DNA from 4 places in the Bacillus sp. mrc49 genome. Region 2 is predicted to be linked to each of the others. Evidence: riboswitches for the same ligand, from Rfam matches in the RefSeq annotation. Region 2 holds a riboswitch; each other region holds the start of a gene.
The links. Region 2 has a riboswitch for S-adenosylmethionine ahead of CVN76_RS10430 (bifunctional homocysteine S-methyltransferase/methylenetetrahydrofolate reductase). Riboswitches for the same ligand answer to the same signal wherever they lie in the genome.

Region 1: another riboswitch for S-adenosylmethionine. It lies ahead of mtnW (2,3-diketo-5-methylthiopentyl-1-phosphate enolase); the one in region 2 lies ahead of CVN76_RS10430 (bifunctional homocysteine S-methyltransferase/methylenetetrahydrofolate reductase).
Region 3: another riboswitch for S-adenosylmethionine. It lies ahead of CVN76_RS20300 (O-acetylhomoserine aminocarboxypropyltransferase/cysteine synthase family protein); the one in region 2 lies ahead of CVN76_RS10430 (bifunctional homocysteine S-methyltransferase/methylenetetrahydrofolate reductase).
Region 4: another riboswitch for S-adenosylmethionine. It lies ahead of CVN76_RS19985 (5-methyltetrahydropteroyltriglutamate--homocysteine S-methyltransferase); the one in region 2 lies ahead of CVN76_RS10430 (bifunctional homocysteine S-methyltransferase/methylenetetrahydrofolate reductase).

What each region holds. Positions count from the first base shown of each region.
Region 1 covers NZ_PHNG01000778.1:12,535-16,266, reverse strand. Annotated here, with positions in the region: partial or broken gene CVN76_RS24130 (carbon-nitrogen family hydrolase) at 1-433, opposite strand, end outside; gene CVN76_RS24125 (pyridoxal phosphate-dependent aminotransferase) at 531-1,703, shown strand; SAM riboswitch class I at 1,807-1,959, shown strand; gene mtnW (2,3-diketo-5-methylthiopentyl-1-phosphate enolase) at 2,065-3,297, shown strand; gene CVN76_RS24115 (2-hydroxy-3-keto-5-methylthiopentenyl-1-phosphate phosphatase) at 3,304-3,732, shown strand, end outside.
Region 2 covers NZ_PHNG01000673.1:33,155-36,886, forward strand. Annotated here, with positions in the region: gene CVN76_RS10430 (bifunctional homocysteine S-methyltransferase/methylenetetrahydrofolate reductase) at 1-1,594, opposite strand, end outside; SAM riboswitch class I at 1,698-1,796, opposite strand; gene CVN76_RS10435 (MOSC domain-containing protein) at 1,907-2,557, opposite strand; gene ku (non-homologous end joining protein Ku) at 2,961-3,732, opposite strand, start outside.
Region 3 covers NZ_PHNG01000715.1:11,094-14,825, forward strand. Annotated here, with positions in the region: gene CVN76_RS20300 (O-acetylhomoserine aminocarboxypropyltransferase/cysteine synthase family protein) at 1-1,199, opposite strand, end outside; SAM riboswitch class I at 1,311-1,414, opposite strand; gene CVN76_RS20305 (thioredoxin family protein) at 1,580-1,888, opposite strand; gene CVN76_RS20310 (toprim domain-containing protein) at 1,907-2,257, opposite strand; gene gcvH (glycine cleavage system protein GcvH) at 2,350-2,733, opposite strand; gene CVN76_RS20320 (arsenate reductase family protein) at 2,829-3,185, opposite strand; gene CVN76_RS20325 (acyl-CoA dehydrogenase family protein) at 3,313-3,732, opposite strand, start outside.
Region 4 covers NZ_PHNG01000712.1:2,778-6,509, reverse strand. Annotated here, with positions in the region: gene CVN76_RS19995 (YhgE/Pip domain-containing protein) at 1-147, shown strand, start outside; gene CVN76_RS19990 (PadR family transcriptional regulator) at 187-729, shown strand; gene CVN76_RS19985 (5-methyltetrahydropteroyltriglutamate--homocysteine S-methyltransferase) at 784-1,887, opposite strand; SAM riboswitch class I at 2,081-2,182, opposite strand; gene CVN76_RS19980 (hypothetical protein) at 2,285-2,806, shown strand; gene CVN76_RS19975 (glycerol-3-phosphate responsive antiterminator) at 2,938-3,480, shown strand; gene CVN76_RS19970 (MIP/aquaporin family protein) at 3,712-3,732, shown strand, end outside.

The sequences.
Region 1 (3,732 bases), on a different contig from region 2:
AAACCGGCACATATTTTGTCATCAAGGGTAAATAAACCATCCTTTTCGCCTGGCTGCAAGAAATGATGTTCATCCATTAACTGAAACAAGTGAAGCTTATCGTACTCTTTAATGAGTTTCCCGTTCTTATCGATGATGACCATCGTGTTAAAGATCCTTTTGTGTTTTTTTTTTTTTGCGATGGAGCCGCCTATGATATGGATTTGGTGCTTCAGCGCCAAGTTCCTGAAAAATTCAATCGTCTTTTCTGCCTCTTCATCACCAATCTCATTCAATCTGGTCAAGTCATAGCCTGTAGCCCATAACTCTGGTAAAATAACCATATCTGCGTCTGCGTGCACGGCTTTTTCCAGCATTGTTCGGCCAGCTGATAATTGGGATCAGGCTGTCCGAATGCTATATCCATCTGGATGCAAGCCATCTTCCATTTCATTATGAAAACCTCCACAGGTAAAAATGCTTTACAAGATTATGATAAACATATATCATTTGTGACTAGAATTTCAAGAAATTTCAGAGAAGGTGAATAAATGTTGCAATTCGAAAAATCGAAACAGCTTCAACAACTTCCCAAGCAGTTTTTTGCTTCATTGGTCGCAAAGGTCAATGCAATTACTGCGCAAGGGCATGATGTCATTAACTTGGGCCAAGGGAATCCCGATCAGCCGACGCCTGTGCATATCGTGAAAAGTTTACAGGCTGCAGCTGAAAAAACGATCAACCATAAATATTCACCGTTCAGGGGACATCAATATTTAAAAGATGCGGCAGCTGCCTTCTACGAACGGGAATACGGCGTAAAGCTTGATCCGAATAGTGAAATAGCCATTCTATTCGGCGGAAAGGCAGGACTCGTCGAATTGCCCCAGTGTTTATTGAATCCAGGCGATACGATCCTCGTTCCAGATCCCGGTTATCCCGATTATCTTTCAGGTGTCGTCCTGGCGAAAGCGGAAATTGAAGGGATGCCGTTGAAGGAGGAAAATGCTTTTCTTCCGGATTACGAAGCTATACATAAAGATGTGCTGGATAAAGCGAAAATGATGTTCTTGAACTATCCGAATAATCCTACAGGTGCATCCGCAACGAAAGAATTCTTTACCGAAACCGTATCATATGCCAAAAAGCATTCAATATGTGTGGTCCATGATTTTGCTTATGGAGCCATAGGCTTCGATGGGAAAAAACCGGTTAGCTTTCTCGAGGCAGAGGGAGCGAAGGATGTTGGGATCGAAATATATACACTTTCGAAAACGTACAATATGGCTGGTTGGAGAGTCGGATTCGCCGTTGGCAACAAAAGTGTCATCGAAGCTCTTGAACTTTTGCAGGACCACCTATATGTGAGCCTTTTCCCGGCGATACAGGAGGCGGCGGCAACTGCTTTGCTTGATTCGCAAGAGTGCGTGGCCGAATTGGTGAAGGTATATGAGGGGCGCAGGAATGTTTTCATTGAGGGATTACGTGCCCTCGGCTGGGAGGTTAAGGCTCCGGAAGCATCGTTTTTTGCCTGGCTTAAAATACCGGCAGGATTCACCTCAGAGAGTTTTGCCGATCATTTACTAACCCACGCCCATGTGGCCGTGGCGGCCGGTAATGGATTCGGTGAATTTGGCGAAGGCTATGTCAGGGTCGGGCTTTTGACCTCCGAGGAACGGCTCGGGGAGGCTGTCGAGCGGATACGCAAGTTAAATCTGTTTTAACCTAAGCGAACTAAAAACTTATTGACAAAGTATGGATTACCTGTCAGAATACAAAATAAATTCTTAATCTTTCGATACTACCACGTACTTATATATCAGCGTTTTCTTATTTTGAGCAGGTGGAGGGACTAGCCCGATGAAGCCCAGCAACCGACCGTAATTCCATTGTAAGATGGGGCGGAATCCTCCGCCGGACTTTCTTCTAGTCCACAGGGCACGGTGCTAATTCTTGCAGCCATTGGCTGGGGGATAAGAAGATGGCTTTTTTAAAGCCTCTTCGTCATGAAGGGGCTTTTGCTATTCCAAGAACGTTCAGGTTTATGACTTCGTGAGTTTACTAACGTGTTATAGGAGTGATCAAATGAGCGAAATAATCGCCACTTATTTAATTCATGATTTTCATGGGAATCACGAGAAAAAAGCAGAAGGCATTGCCTTGGGCCTGACTGTAGGGACATGGACGGACCTGCCCCAGTTGGTCCAAAAGCAACTGGAAAAACATAAGGGGCGCGTCGTCTCCGTTTCGCCGCTTGCGGAAGAAGAGAGGGCAAACCGTTATTTTGATCGTAAGGTGTACCGCGCGATCATTAAAATCGCTTATCCGGCAGCGAATTTCTCCAATGATTTGCCAGCCATTTTGACGACGGTCTTCGGAAAACTGTCCTTGGACGGTGCAATTAAACTGATAGACCTTGATTTTGTCGGAGATATCCAGAAAGCATTCCCAGGTCCCAGATTCGGCATTGCCGGCATAAGGGAGAAGATTGAAGTTCATGACCGGCCACTTGTCATGAGCATTTTCAAAGGAGTATTAGGACGTGACCTAACGTTCCATAATGAGCAGCTGAAGCAGCAAGCGTTGGGTGGTGTCGACCTTGTTAAAGATGATGAAATCCTTTTTGATCAGGTACAGACGCCATTTATTGAAAGAATTAAGACCGGCAAGAAAATATTAAACGAAGTCTATGAACATACTGGACACCGGACCTTATATGCCGTCAATCTATCAGGTAAAACATTTGAATTATTGGATAAGGCAAAGCAAGCGGCAGAAGCGGGCGCAGACGCTTTATTGTTCAACGTCCATACATATGGTTTGGATGTATTGCAAGCCCTGAGTGAACATGATCAAATCAAGCTGCCGATCATGGCCCATCCGGCATTTAGCGGCGCGTTGGGCTCTTCCTCCCATTATGGGATCGGCTATCCTTTACTGCTTGGTAAATTAGTCAGGCTATCGGGTGCGGATTTATCATTATTCCCATCCCCGTATGGAAATGTCGCACTTGAAAAAGAGGAGACATTGGCAATTGCCCGTGCACTGACGAAAGACGAACCTTCCTGGAATAAAGCATTTCCTGTTCCTTCAGCAGGCATCCATCCAGGGATGGTACCCGACTTGATCAAGGATTTTGGACTGGACAGTGTCATCAATGCCGGAGGAGGAATCCACGGACACCCTGACGGAGCAAAGGGCGGGGCCGAGGCCTTCCGTTCTGCTGTGGAAGCCGTCCTTGAAGGAAAAGGCCTATCTGAGGCTGCGGCAAATGAAGAAGCACTAAAAAAAGCGCTTGTCCTGTGGGGAGGACTGTAAAGGATCATGAAACCGATCATCTTTTGTGATTTTGACGGAACGATAACCAACACAGATAATATCATTTCCATCATGAAAAAATTCGCTCCCCCGGAATGGGAAAAGTTGAAGGATGACGTTCTTCAGCAAAAAATCAGCATATCTTCTGGGGTGGGGAAAATGTTTTCCCTGCTTGATAGTGGCCTGAAGGCCGATATCATCCAATTTGTGAAGGAGACAGCGAACGTTCGGCAGGGGTTCCGTGATTTCGTAAAGTATACGGAACAAGCCGGGATTCCTTTATACATCGTAAGCGGGGGCATGGATTTTTTCATTGCCCCGCTATTAGAGGACATATTGCCCACTGACGCGGTTTTTTGTAATAATGCCCACTTTGATAAGAAAAAGATTTATATTGAGTGGCCGCATGCTTGTGATGACCAATGTGATAATGAG
Region 2 (3,732 bases):
TGAACTCCGCATTCCGCGTGCTTGTCAAGGGCATGATACCGATGAAAATCGGCGTTTCCAAATGTTTGGTCGCTTCATGAACTTCTTCCATCTGTTGGATTGAATAAATGGGCTGTGTCAAAAAGGAATGAGCACCACAGGCAATTTTCTTTTCCATACGCTGCACCGCTTTATCCAAGTACTTCACATTGGGATTAAATGCGGCGGCAATTTTGAAATTTGCCCGTTGGCCCAAGCTTTGACCCGAATAGGAAAGGCCGTCATTAAATTGTTTGACCATGCTTATCAAGTCAAAGGAGGATAAATCATAAACCGAAGTGGCCCCAGGGAAGTCCCCGATTTTGGATGGATCGCCGGTAATGATCAATATCTCATTCAAGCCTACCGTCTGCAGGCCCATTAAATGGGATTGCAGGCCAATTAAATTACGGTCACGACATGTTATATGTACCATTGGTTTCACATTCAATTGGTCTTTCAGTAAATTTGCCAACGCTTCATTCGATATCCTCGGGGAAGCAAGTGAATTATCCGCTAATGTAATCGAGTCGACCCCTGCAGTTTTCAAAGCCTTCGCCCCGGCCATGAAAGTTTCTATTCCCAGCTTCTTCGGTGGATCGAGTTCAACAAGAATCGTCCTTTCTGTTTTGGCCTTTTCATATAGAGGAAGTTCTCCTGCTCTATCACTGATCTCCATTATTTCTATTTCACGGGGTTTCGTTAATTTTTCTTTCACGGGAACCAGGCTTCCCACTGCATTCTTCACAGCTTGAATATGCAGAGGAGTCGTACCGCAGCATCCGCCTATGATCGTGGCACCCTGCTTACGTAGGTCCAGGGCACTCGAACCGAAATATTCAGGCACTGCCTTATAGACGAGCCTGCCATCCACATAATCCGGGAGGCTGGCATTTGGATAGATGGCAATCGAAGCATGCTTTGGCAGGCTCACTTCTTCCAAGGCACGAATCATATGGTGAGGCCCAAGTCGGCAATTCACACCGACGACATCGGCTCCCAATTGCTCGAGTTTTTGAAAGGCTTCATTCAAATGGATCCCATTTTGGAGATTGCCCAATTCATGCATTGAAACATTTGCGATGATTGGCAGTTCCGTTTCTTTTTTTACGATTTCCAGCACGGTTTCCAGTTCTTCGAGGTCATAAAAGGTTTCCAGGAGAATCCCATCCGGGCTTTCCATCAGCAGGCTGTAAAGTTGTTCACGAAAGCCTCGCTTTATTTCCTCCATGCTTAAATCCGATTTTCTTATACTCCGCTGGGCCCCGATCGTACCGAAGACATAGGCCTTGCCTTGTGCCGCTTTTTTGGCGAGGATGACTCCCTGACGATTGATCTTGCTTACCTCATCTTCTAGTCCATGTCGCTTCAACTTATTGAAGTTGGCACCATACGTGTTCGATTGTAGGATGTCGGCACCTGCCTCCAAATAGGCACGATGGATCGATTCTATTTGACCGGGATTGGTACAGTTTAATTCCTCATAACATTGATCGATGCCATAGGAGTATAATAAAGTCCCCATCGCCCCTTCTCCAACCAGCATTCTTTCTTTCAACTCTTTACGAAAATTCATTATTACACCCTCTCTCAAAAACAATTCTGTTTTTGTCATATTCTAAGCGTATGAGAGAAAAGAAAAAAAACCTTCTCAAAGAAGAAGGTTTCTTGGAACATTCTCCTCATCTATCAAGCTCCGCTTGCTGGATTTAGCACCTTTGCCTAAGCTGGTTGCTGAGGTTTCGTCGGGCCAGTCCCTCCACCTCTCTCGATAAGATCGATATATAATTTTCATAAAATTTTAAAATTTATTTATATTTAATTTACCTTAATAATCTGTTAATTTCAATACCTTACCGCGCATTTTTTCATTTTCCCTACAATTCATTCAGTCCTGCACAGCCTGAATGCGCTTTACGGCCCTTTGTTTCCAGTCGTCCGCGAGTGAATCCACAGCAAGTAAAGCACTCGCTCCTTCCTCCCCGTCCCGTCCATGAAGGATCACCTCAGTGGCGAATTGAACCGTGATTTTTTCCTGCTGGCGTTCGAGTAACAAAATTTCATCTTGTTTCTTTATGGTCCCCTCTTTGATCACTCTTGCAAAATAACCAGTGAAACCCGTTTTCATAACTATTTTCAAAAGCCCGGCCTCACGGTTAAAATGGGAAATGGTCGAACAGGGGATCCTTCCCTGGTTAATTTGGACGATCGCATCGCCTATTTGATAAATATCACCAATATAGATAGCATCCTCTGTCATCCCTGCAACGGTTACATTTTCACCAAACGCGGGAATATCAAGCTTTTTATTGAACTTCTCATTCCATAATGCGTAGTGTTCATAGGGATAAAAACATACGACTCGATCAGGTCCTCCATGAAACTTTTCATTGCCTACCCCATCACCGATTAGGCCAGATTTCGTTACAGTCACGGTATCCACTGCTTGTTTATTCATGGCAGAAAAAATGTTGACATTCGCAAATGTTTCTTGTTTTGGCTTACTGACTTGAAGTGAAACTATTTTTTTGTTTTCCATTCTTCGTCTCCCTATCCTCATTTAGTTATATACCATCCTTATATGAATAAATTATACTAAAAATCCATTTGATTCTATAGCCAAATAGGAGAATATACCAAATGCAAAAACCGAAAACGGGTCCCCATGCTTTCAATTGGTTGAAATATCTTGGAATTCCAGAAAAAATCATCAGTAAGTTACCGTAATATTGTTGCTATTTCAGAATTAAATATGATAGAATATGAACACAATATATAGTCGAAAACTACAACAGTTCGCCTATATGTTGATTTCACGATTGAATTCCTCATTGTCGCTCTTAAGGGAGCGATTTTTTTTTGCCCTGCATCGATCTCCACTTAAACGAAACCCCAAATAGAAAGCCAAGCGACGCATTCCTACTCCGCTTGGCTTTTTTGTATTATGCTTGTTTCTTTTTTTTCGTTGCCGCCTTCTTACGGGTGGTTCTTTTCTCCGGTTCTTCATGCTTCGTCCGGTCAATGGAAGCTTGCAACGCCTCCATTAAATCGGTTACATTGTTTGCTGCCGGTTCCGTCGTTTTGGCGGCAATCGCCTTCTGTCCCGTTTTCTTTGATTCAATCAGTTCGAGTAAAGCGGTGCGATAATCATCCGTGTATTTGGTTGGTTCGAAAGTCGACGTTAATTGATCGATTAAAAGCACGGCCGTATCAATTTCTTTTTTTACGATCGCATCATTTGCAGGGATGTTCGGAACATCGGCTGCGGAGCGGACTTCATCCGGATAATGAATCGTCTCCATCACAAGTGTATTATCAACGACCCTAATGACTGCCATTTGCTCTTTTGAGCGAATGATGATTTTGGCGATCCCCACCTTATTGGATTCCTTAAGTGCCTGTCTTAGAAGGGAATAAGCCTTAATCCCCCCATCATTCGGGGACATATAATAACTGCGATTAAAATAGATCGGATCTATTTCCTCTATTTTCACGAAATCCACGATTTCCACTGCTTTTTCTTCATTCTGTTTTTTTAGCTGTTCCAGTTCATTGTCCTCCAAAACGACAAACTTTCCTTTTGTATATTCAAAAGCGCGGACAATATCGTCTTTACCCACTTCTTTCTGGCAGACCGGACACACTTTTTCATATTTGATTGGTGAATGACATTCCTTGTGCAGCGTCCGTAAAGATATATCCTTATCTTCCGTA
Region 3 (3,732 bases), on a different contig from region 2:
TCGGCGCTCACTCCAGATTTCGCCAATCCCGCATCGTTCAGCTGTTGATGGGTGGTGCTGGCGGGGTGGATGATTAAACTCTTCGCATCTCCCACATTTGCCACATGGGACCACAACTCCACCGAATTGATGAGCCTTGCCCCTGCTTCACGGTCTCCTTGAATCCCAAAGGTCACCACGGCTCCCGCACCCTTAGGCAGATATTTATCCGCAAGCGGCTTATCTGGATGGTCCTCATTGGCTGGATATGATACCCATTTCACAGCAGGGTGGTTTTTCAAGTATTGTATGATGGTCTTGGTGTTTGCAAGATGCTCTTTCATCCTTACATGCAGCGTTTCAAGACCAAGCGTAAACTGGAAAGCACTTTGGGCACTTAACGCAGGTCCTAAATCGCGGAGCAATTGCACCCGGGCTTTTGTAATGAAGGCCGCAGGGCCCACTGCATCGGCATAAACCAAGCCGTCGTAGCTTGGGTCAGGCTCCGTGAAACCGGGGAAGTTCGGCGAGTTCCAGTTGAAATTGCCTCCATCCACGATGACACCGCCTAAAGTCGTTCCATTACCCAAAAGCCACTTCGTTGCGGAATGGATGACGATATCCGCTCCAAAATCGATCGGTCTGCAAAGATACGGAGTAGCGAAGGTGTTATCGATGATCAATGGGATGTGGGCTTCGTGTGCGATCTTTGCCACCGCTTCAATATCGAGGACCCGCAAACTTGGATTTCCAATCGTTTCTGCGAATATGGCCTTTGTTCTTGGCGTAATTGCCCTTTTAAAATTCTCAGGATCATCAGGAGAAACGAATTTCACTTTAATTCCGTATTTAGGAAGGGTGTTTTCGAAAAGGTTATATGTTCCCCCATACAAGGTAGAGGCCGAAACGATTTCATCCCCTGCACCGGCAATATTGAGGATTGACAGTGAAATGGCAGCCATTCCGCTTGCTGTGGCCAATCCGCCGATTCCGCCTTCCAATAATGCCATTCTCTCCTCAAAAACGCTGACAGTTGGATTATGGAGACGTGTATATATATATCCCGTTTCCTTTAGACCAAATAAATTGGCTGCATGATCGGTATCTTTGAACAAGTATGCATTGCTTTGGTAAATGGGTACGGCACGTGCTCCAGTCCCATCTGCTTGCAGGCCACCATGAACACTCAATGTTTCGAAACGCAATTTTTTATCTGACATACGCCTTCTCCTCTTCCTATATGGATTTCATTGAAAAAATATAAGCGGCCTTGGGAACGGTTCTTCACTCAAACAAAAAAACCGCTTCCACAAGAAGAGGCTTTCATACACACCTCATCTTCCAGAGTCAACACTCTGCTGGAATTAGCACCGTATATATGTATACCGGTTGCCGGGCTTCGTCGGGCCAGTCCCTCCGCCACTCTTGATAAGAACTATTAAATTTTGACCTTTACATGCAACAGCTTTCCACATTCAAAATATAGCATTTTACCATTATCCAGTCAATCAATTGTAAGAATATTCTTTGTTTTTTTATTCTGCCACTCTACCTGTTTGCTATAAAGCCAAGAACCCAATCCGGTTTCCGTTTGGGTTTCTCAGCTGATTTCCTTAAGCAATCCATACAGATACGGAACGGATTGAAAGGCATATATCTTTTTATACAGTTGTCCTTCCTTGAACAGCAATAAACATGGCACACTTTCGATTTCATATGTTTCGGCCATCCCTTGGACATAGTTCATATTCATTTTGCCTGCTATCATTTCCGGGAATAATTGCAGTGATATCGTCAGCATTTTCGACGCCACCTGACACGTGCCACATAAAGGCGTGTATAAATATAGACAAAAGGTTTCCCCGTTTTCAATAGCAACCCGGCATTTTTCCTCATTCCATTCCTGCATCACTAAGTCGTTCACCCTTTAACTTAAAAATTTCATTTTAACATTCATGTTGGCAGCCAGAAGTACAGTTGCAATATGATGTTCCGGTGAGCTTTCCACTTCTTTGTACATTTTATTAATGTAAAGGTGGTTCGCTTCCGGCATTTCCCTTCGAAATTGCTTGCGCAGTTTTTCTCCTGATTCATCTGCGTCAAAAAGGAGATACACATCCCGGTCCATCAATTCCTCCACCAATTCATCCAGTTTAGTGATTGAAATGGTTCCATTCGTACATCTTATTTCCACATCTTCATTTAAAACGGAGGCAACCTTTTTTCTGTCGGAACTGCCCTCTACAATGATCACCTTATCGAAATCGCCGCATTCCATGTCATCACTCCATTTCACGAATTATGTGGACAACCGCCAAGTACAAAAGGAAAAAGAGAGCAGACCCTGTTCAGGGGCCCCTCTCCTTCGTTTTACCCGTTGATCAAGCTTTCATATTCTTCCGCGCTCATAAGTCCTTCAACATCACTGCTGTTCGTTGGTTCTACGACGATCATCCATGCTTTTTCAAAAGGAGATTCATTCACATATTCAGGGTTGTCACTTAACTCATCGTTCACTTCGACAACCTTGCCGCTGATCGGAGCATAAAGCTCAGAAACGGTCTTTACCGATTCAACGCTTCCAAATGGCTCGTTGGCTTTAAGCTCGTCTCCAATTTCAGGAAGCTCGACGAAAACGATGTCCCCTAGCTCTGATTGGGCAAAAGCCGTTATCCCGATACGCACAGTTCCATCTTCCGTTTTGACCCATTCATGTTCTTTAGTGTAACGAAGTTCTTTTGGTGTTGTTGTCATTATTAATTCCCTCCATATGTATAGCTTATTTTTCTATTACATTATAAGGTAGAAATATTATTTAAGTAAGGAATTAACCAAATTTTTGTATAATTTTAGTTCCATACCTGTTCGAATTGCTCTTCTTTGAAACCTACTGTCACTTTCGTACCATCCGTAACAATCGGCCTTTTCAGAAGCATCCCATCAGTCGCCAATATATCAAGCATTTCGGCTTCGGTAGCTTCCTTAACCTTATCCTTCAAGCCCAGCTCGCGATATTTTTGTCCGCTAGTATTGAAAAACTTCTTCAACTCCAACCCGCTCGATTTATACAATTGTTCAATTTCGGTTCGGGAAGGCGGATTTTCCGCTATATGGATCGCTTCATATTGCAGTTCATGATGATCCAACCACTTCTTCGCATTGCGGCATGTGCCGCATTTTGGGTACCAGTATAATATTAAGCCCATCGTTTCACCACCTATCAATAGAATACCCGTTTTCACCAAGCAATACAACGAAATGCACCGGATTCGAACAAAGGAAATAAAGGGAATGCCCATTGCGGACATTCCCTTCATTGAACCATTTCATTGCTTATAGCGCGTATTTTTCCGTTTCGATTACTTTGACGGAGGCTTCACGTTTTTTCGCAATGACATTGATTGGGGTATGTCTTGTCAACTTGCGAAGCGAAGAAAGCATGATGCGTAAAGTATCACCCGTTTCTACGGCAATCAAGGTTTCCTTTGCATGCTGTTCAAGTTCGTTGAATGCTTCTTGAACGAAAATTTCAGTGTAAAGCACCTTTTGTTTGTTCTTCTCCAAACCAGTGGCCGCAATCGCTTTTTCCGTACGTAATACGACCGATTCCGCAGCATACGCAAGCGATACTATGTCCGCAATGTTGGAAAGGATTTCTTGCTCTTGATCAAGATTTTTGCCGAACTTCTGTGCAGCGAGGCCAGCTGCCAAAATACCAATTTTCTTGGCGTTTCTAACAAGCATTTTTTCTTG
Region 4 (3,732 bases), on a different contig from region 2:
CCGTTACATGCACACGTAATGATGTTGATGGTGGGGGCATCTGCGTTGCTCATCAATATCATGATCGTGGCAGTGCGCCATAAGGAATTACCGCTAAAGACGGAAGAGGCGGATCGCCTTGCAGCTGAAATGAAGGCTTTAGTTTGATAAAATAAAGATAGGTGACGATTGAAGGGAGTTTTAACCGTGTCTATCCAAATTTATATCCTGGGTATTTTAGCTGAAGAAAAAAGCTATCCATATATGTTGAAAAAGCGATTATCCGAACCGATTCCAATTGATAAATTTACCGGAATTACCGAAAGTAAATTGTATTACCATTTTGACAAGCTGGCTGCCAATCGGTTTATCGAGCCGGTCGAAACGATAAAGGAAGAGAATCGGCCAGATAAACATGTCTATCAAATTACGGAAAAGGGAAGGGGAGAATTGGTAAAACGGATTTATCAAACGTTCGAAAAAGCCTCCCAAATCACGGATATGTATATTGCACTGACGAATATCAAGCATGTGGATAGCGAAAAAGTAATTGCGATCTTAGAGCGCAAAATTGATGAGCATCGATTGGCATGGGAAACATATTTAAGTTTTGACCAGCCGGTTGATGAGGATTCTGATCAATATTTGGGATATAAATTCATTAAGGAGCATTCATACAGCCGGGCACAGCATACAGCCGAATGGCTCGAGGAGCTTGTTTCACGTATAAAAGAAAATGCCCCCCAATAGCAGATGCACCGAAAAGGCCATTTCCCAATAAGGGGAATGGCCTTTTGGGATGAATCATCCCCACACTTCTTTTGCTACATCAACGACGAATTTCAGTTTTTCCCATTGTTGTTCTTCCGTAAGCTTGTTGCCATGATGGGTGGAAGCGAATCCGCATTGCGGGCTTAAGCATAATTGCTCGAGCGGAACGAACTGAGCGGCTTCTTTAATGCGGGCCTTGATGGCTTCCTTGTCTTCGATTTCCCCATTTTTGGACGTGACGACTCCAAGTACGACCTTCGCCCCGCCAGTAGGGATGTGTTCCAATGGCTTGAAATCGCCAGAGCGATTATCGTCATATTCGAGGAAGAAACCATCCACTTTTTCTTTTGCCAATAATGTCGGGGCTATGCGGGCATAGCTGCCTTCGAATGCCCAGGTCGACTGGTAGTTTCCGCGGCATAGATGTGTCGTGATGATCAAATCGTCTGGTTTGCCTTCCAATGATCCATTGATGACACGCAAAGCCAAATCGATTAATTGTTCGCGCGTATATTTTCCATCCTTGAACTGGAAATCAGGAGCTGAAAGTCTGGCAATGTATACATCATCCAGTTGAAGGTAACGCACACCTGCCTCATAAAAGGCTTTTAAAGCATCCTGGTACGTTTGGATGATATCATTTGCATAATCCTCAATATCAGGGTAGATGTCTTCATTATGAACCCCGGCAGCAAATAATTGATTGGGGCTGGGAATCGTTTGTTTGGCGACGGCACGACCGCCGACGATTTTGTTCAATTCGATAAAATCGTTAAGGAAGGGGTGCTTAGGGTTGAATGAAACCTTCCCGATATTGCGAACGTTGTATCGCTCGGTTTCGACACCATCGAATGTGAGTCCTTTTTCAGTCACGTACCCCTCGATGCCATTTAAATGCTCAAGGAAGTCGAAGTGCCACCATGTGCGTCTGAATTCCCCGTCGGTCACGACCTCCAAGCCGACTTCGATTTGCTTATCGACGATCCGTTTAATTTCTTCGGTTTCAACCTCGCGGAGTCTCTCAGCAGAGAGGGCGCCTTCCTTAAATTGCTTTCTGGCCTGATGGATACGATCCGGCCTTAATAAACTTCCGACGTGATCCGCCCTGAATGGGGCCTTTGTTAAAGTGATTGACATGTTGCATTCCTTCTTTCCCTGTATAAAATAAAGGCACGTTTCGTAAGGATTGTTGTTTTTAATACGAGCGTTGAAAAGGCAATCAACCACACCGCATGACTTGGTGAATAGCAACAAAATATGCGAAAACGGCCAAAATAAAAAACCTCTTCTTAAAGATAAGAAGAGGGGTAGGCAACAAGGTCATGTACTCTTCTTATCTTCAAGCTATTACACTTCTGGAATTAGCACAGTACATCGAAAGTCTGTTGCTGAGGTATCAAAGGGCCAGTCCCTCCACCTCTCTTGATAAGAGTTGTCTATTAAATTACTTACGACTATACAGGGAGTTGTTCCAAAGGTCAAGGTCTGAAACCGAAACATTTAGAATATACCGATTATTGGGAGGCCTGAAGCAATGAACAGGAAATCCGACCTAACATATGCTATAAACGATGTTCCATATGAGGTAATAGGTATAGTTGGAAGGGATGGGAGCAGGATGAGTGCATTCGATGCATCGACTATTTTTGGGAAGGGATTGCCGATCACGCTAACGGCAGCCATGCTGGAGAGAATGATAAAAACGCGATTATATGAGCGTGATATCCATGTCGAGATTACGCCAGAGCATATGGTCCTTTGGGGAACGACCGAAGTGAAGAAAATGATGTTCAAGAAAAAGGTATCATTCCGAATGGCATTAAAGCCGGTCCATACGGAAAAAAGAACGATAACATTCGAATTGATCGAGTTGAAGCCAATAGATAGGGATTTCATAAATCAAAAGCTTTTTAACAGACCGCCCATATTTGAATATGATAATAGAAGGATCAAAATGAATATGAATGCCTGGAACATCGTCAGGAAAATCCCGATAGGCACGATCCAATCTTGTGAGCTGGTCGATGGAGGATTGAAAATGAACCTTTCCTTATGACGGGTATATACATTTTCGCGCGCGTCATTTATCGGGGGTAGAAAAATGTGTTTGATAAATCAAGTTCTTTAAAATATACTAAGTTCCTAAAAGTTTGGATTTTTTTCCGGAAGATAAGGGGGGGGAAATGAATGGATCAGAAGATTTTGCCTGCCTCGGCAAGCATGAAAGATTTCGAAAGATTCCTGGATAGCCCGTATGAAATAGGGGTATTTCTTGATCTTCATATCTCTCAATTGAAAAATGTCAGTATGATGGCAAAGCAGCATAATAAGAAAATGATTTACCATGTCGATTTGATCCATGGCATAAGAAGTGATGAATACGCGGCGGAATTCATTTGTCAGGAATATAATCCCTTTGGGCTGATTTCCACCAAAACAAGCGTTATTCTGAAAGCGAAGCAAAAGGGTGTCATTGCCATCCAGCGAATTTTTTTAATAGACACACATGCGCTGGAGAAAAGCTACAAGCTGGTGCAGAAAACCAAGCCAGATTACATTGAGGTTTTGCCGGGAGCCATGCCCTGGATGATAAAAGAAGTGAAGGAGCGGTTACAAACACCTATTTTTGCAGGAGGTCTTATCCGGACTTCGGATGAAGTCTTGAACGCCCTAGAGGCAGGCGCATCGGCCATTACCACTTCCAAAACCGAGTTATGGGATATCGTCTGAACCATTCGGGCTTGAAAGAAAAAAATGCAAAAATAATAGATTGATTTTTCACAAAGTGTTTGACAGCGTTTTCATAACCTAGTATATTGTAAATTACAAGTTAATATATGTGACGGAGACTAGGAGATTCACAACAGAGCCATTCATATTTTTTATGAGGATGGTTCTGCTGTGAATCTCCTTTTATTTGTTGTCAAAGATTTACAATTAATTAGGGGAGAGGTTTTATTCATGACACCATTTTGGGGAGAA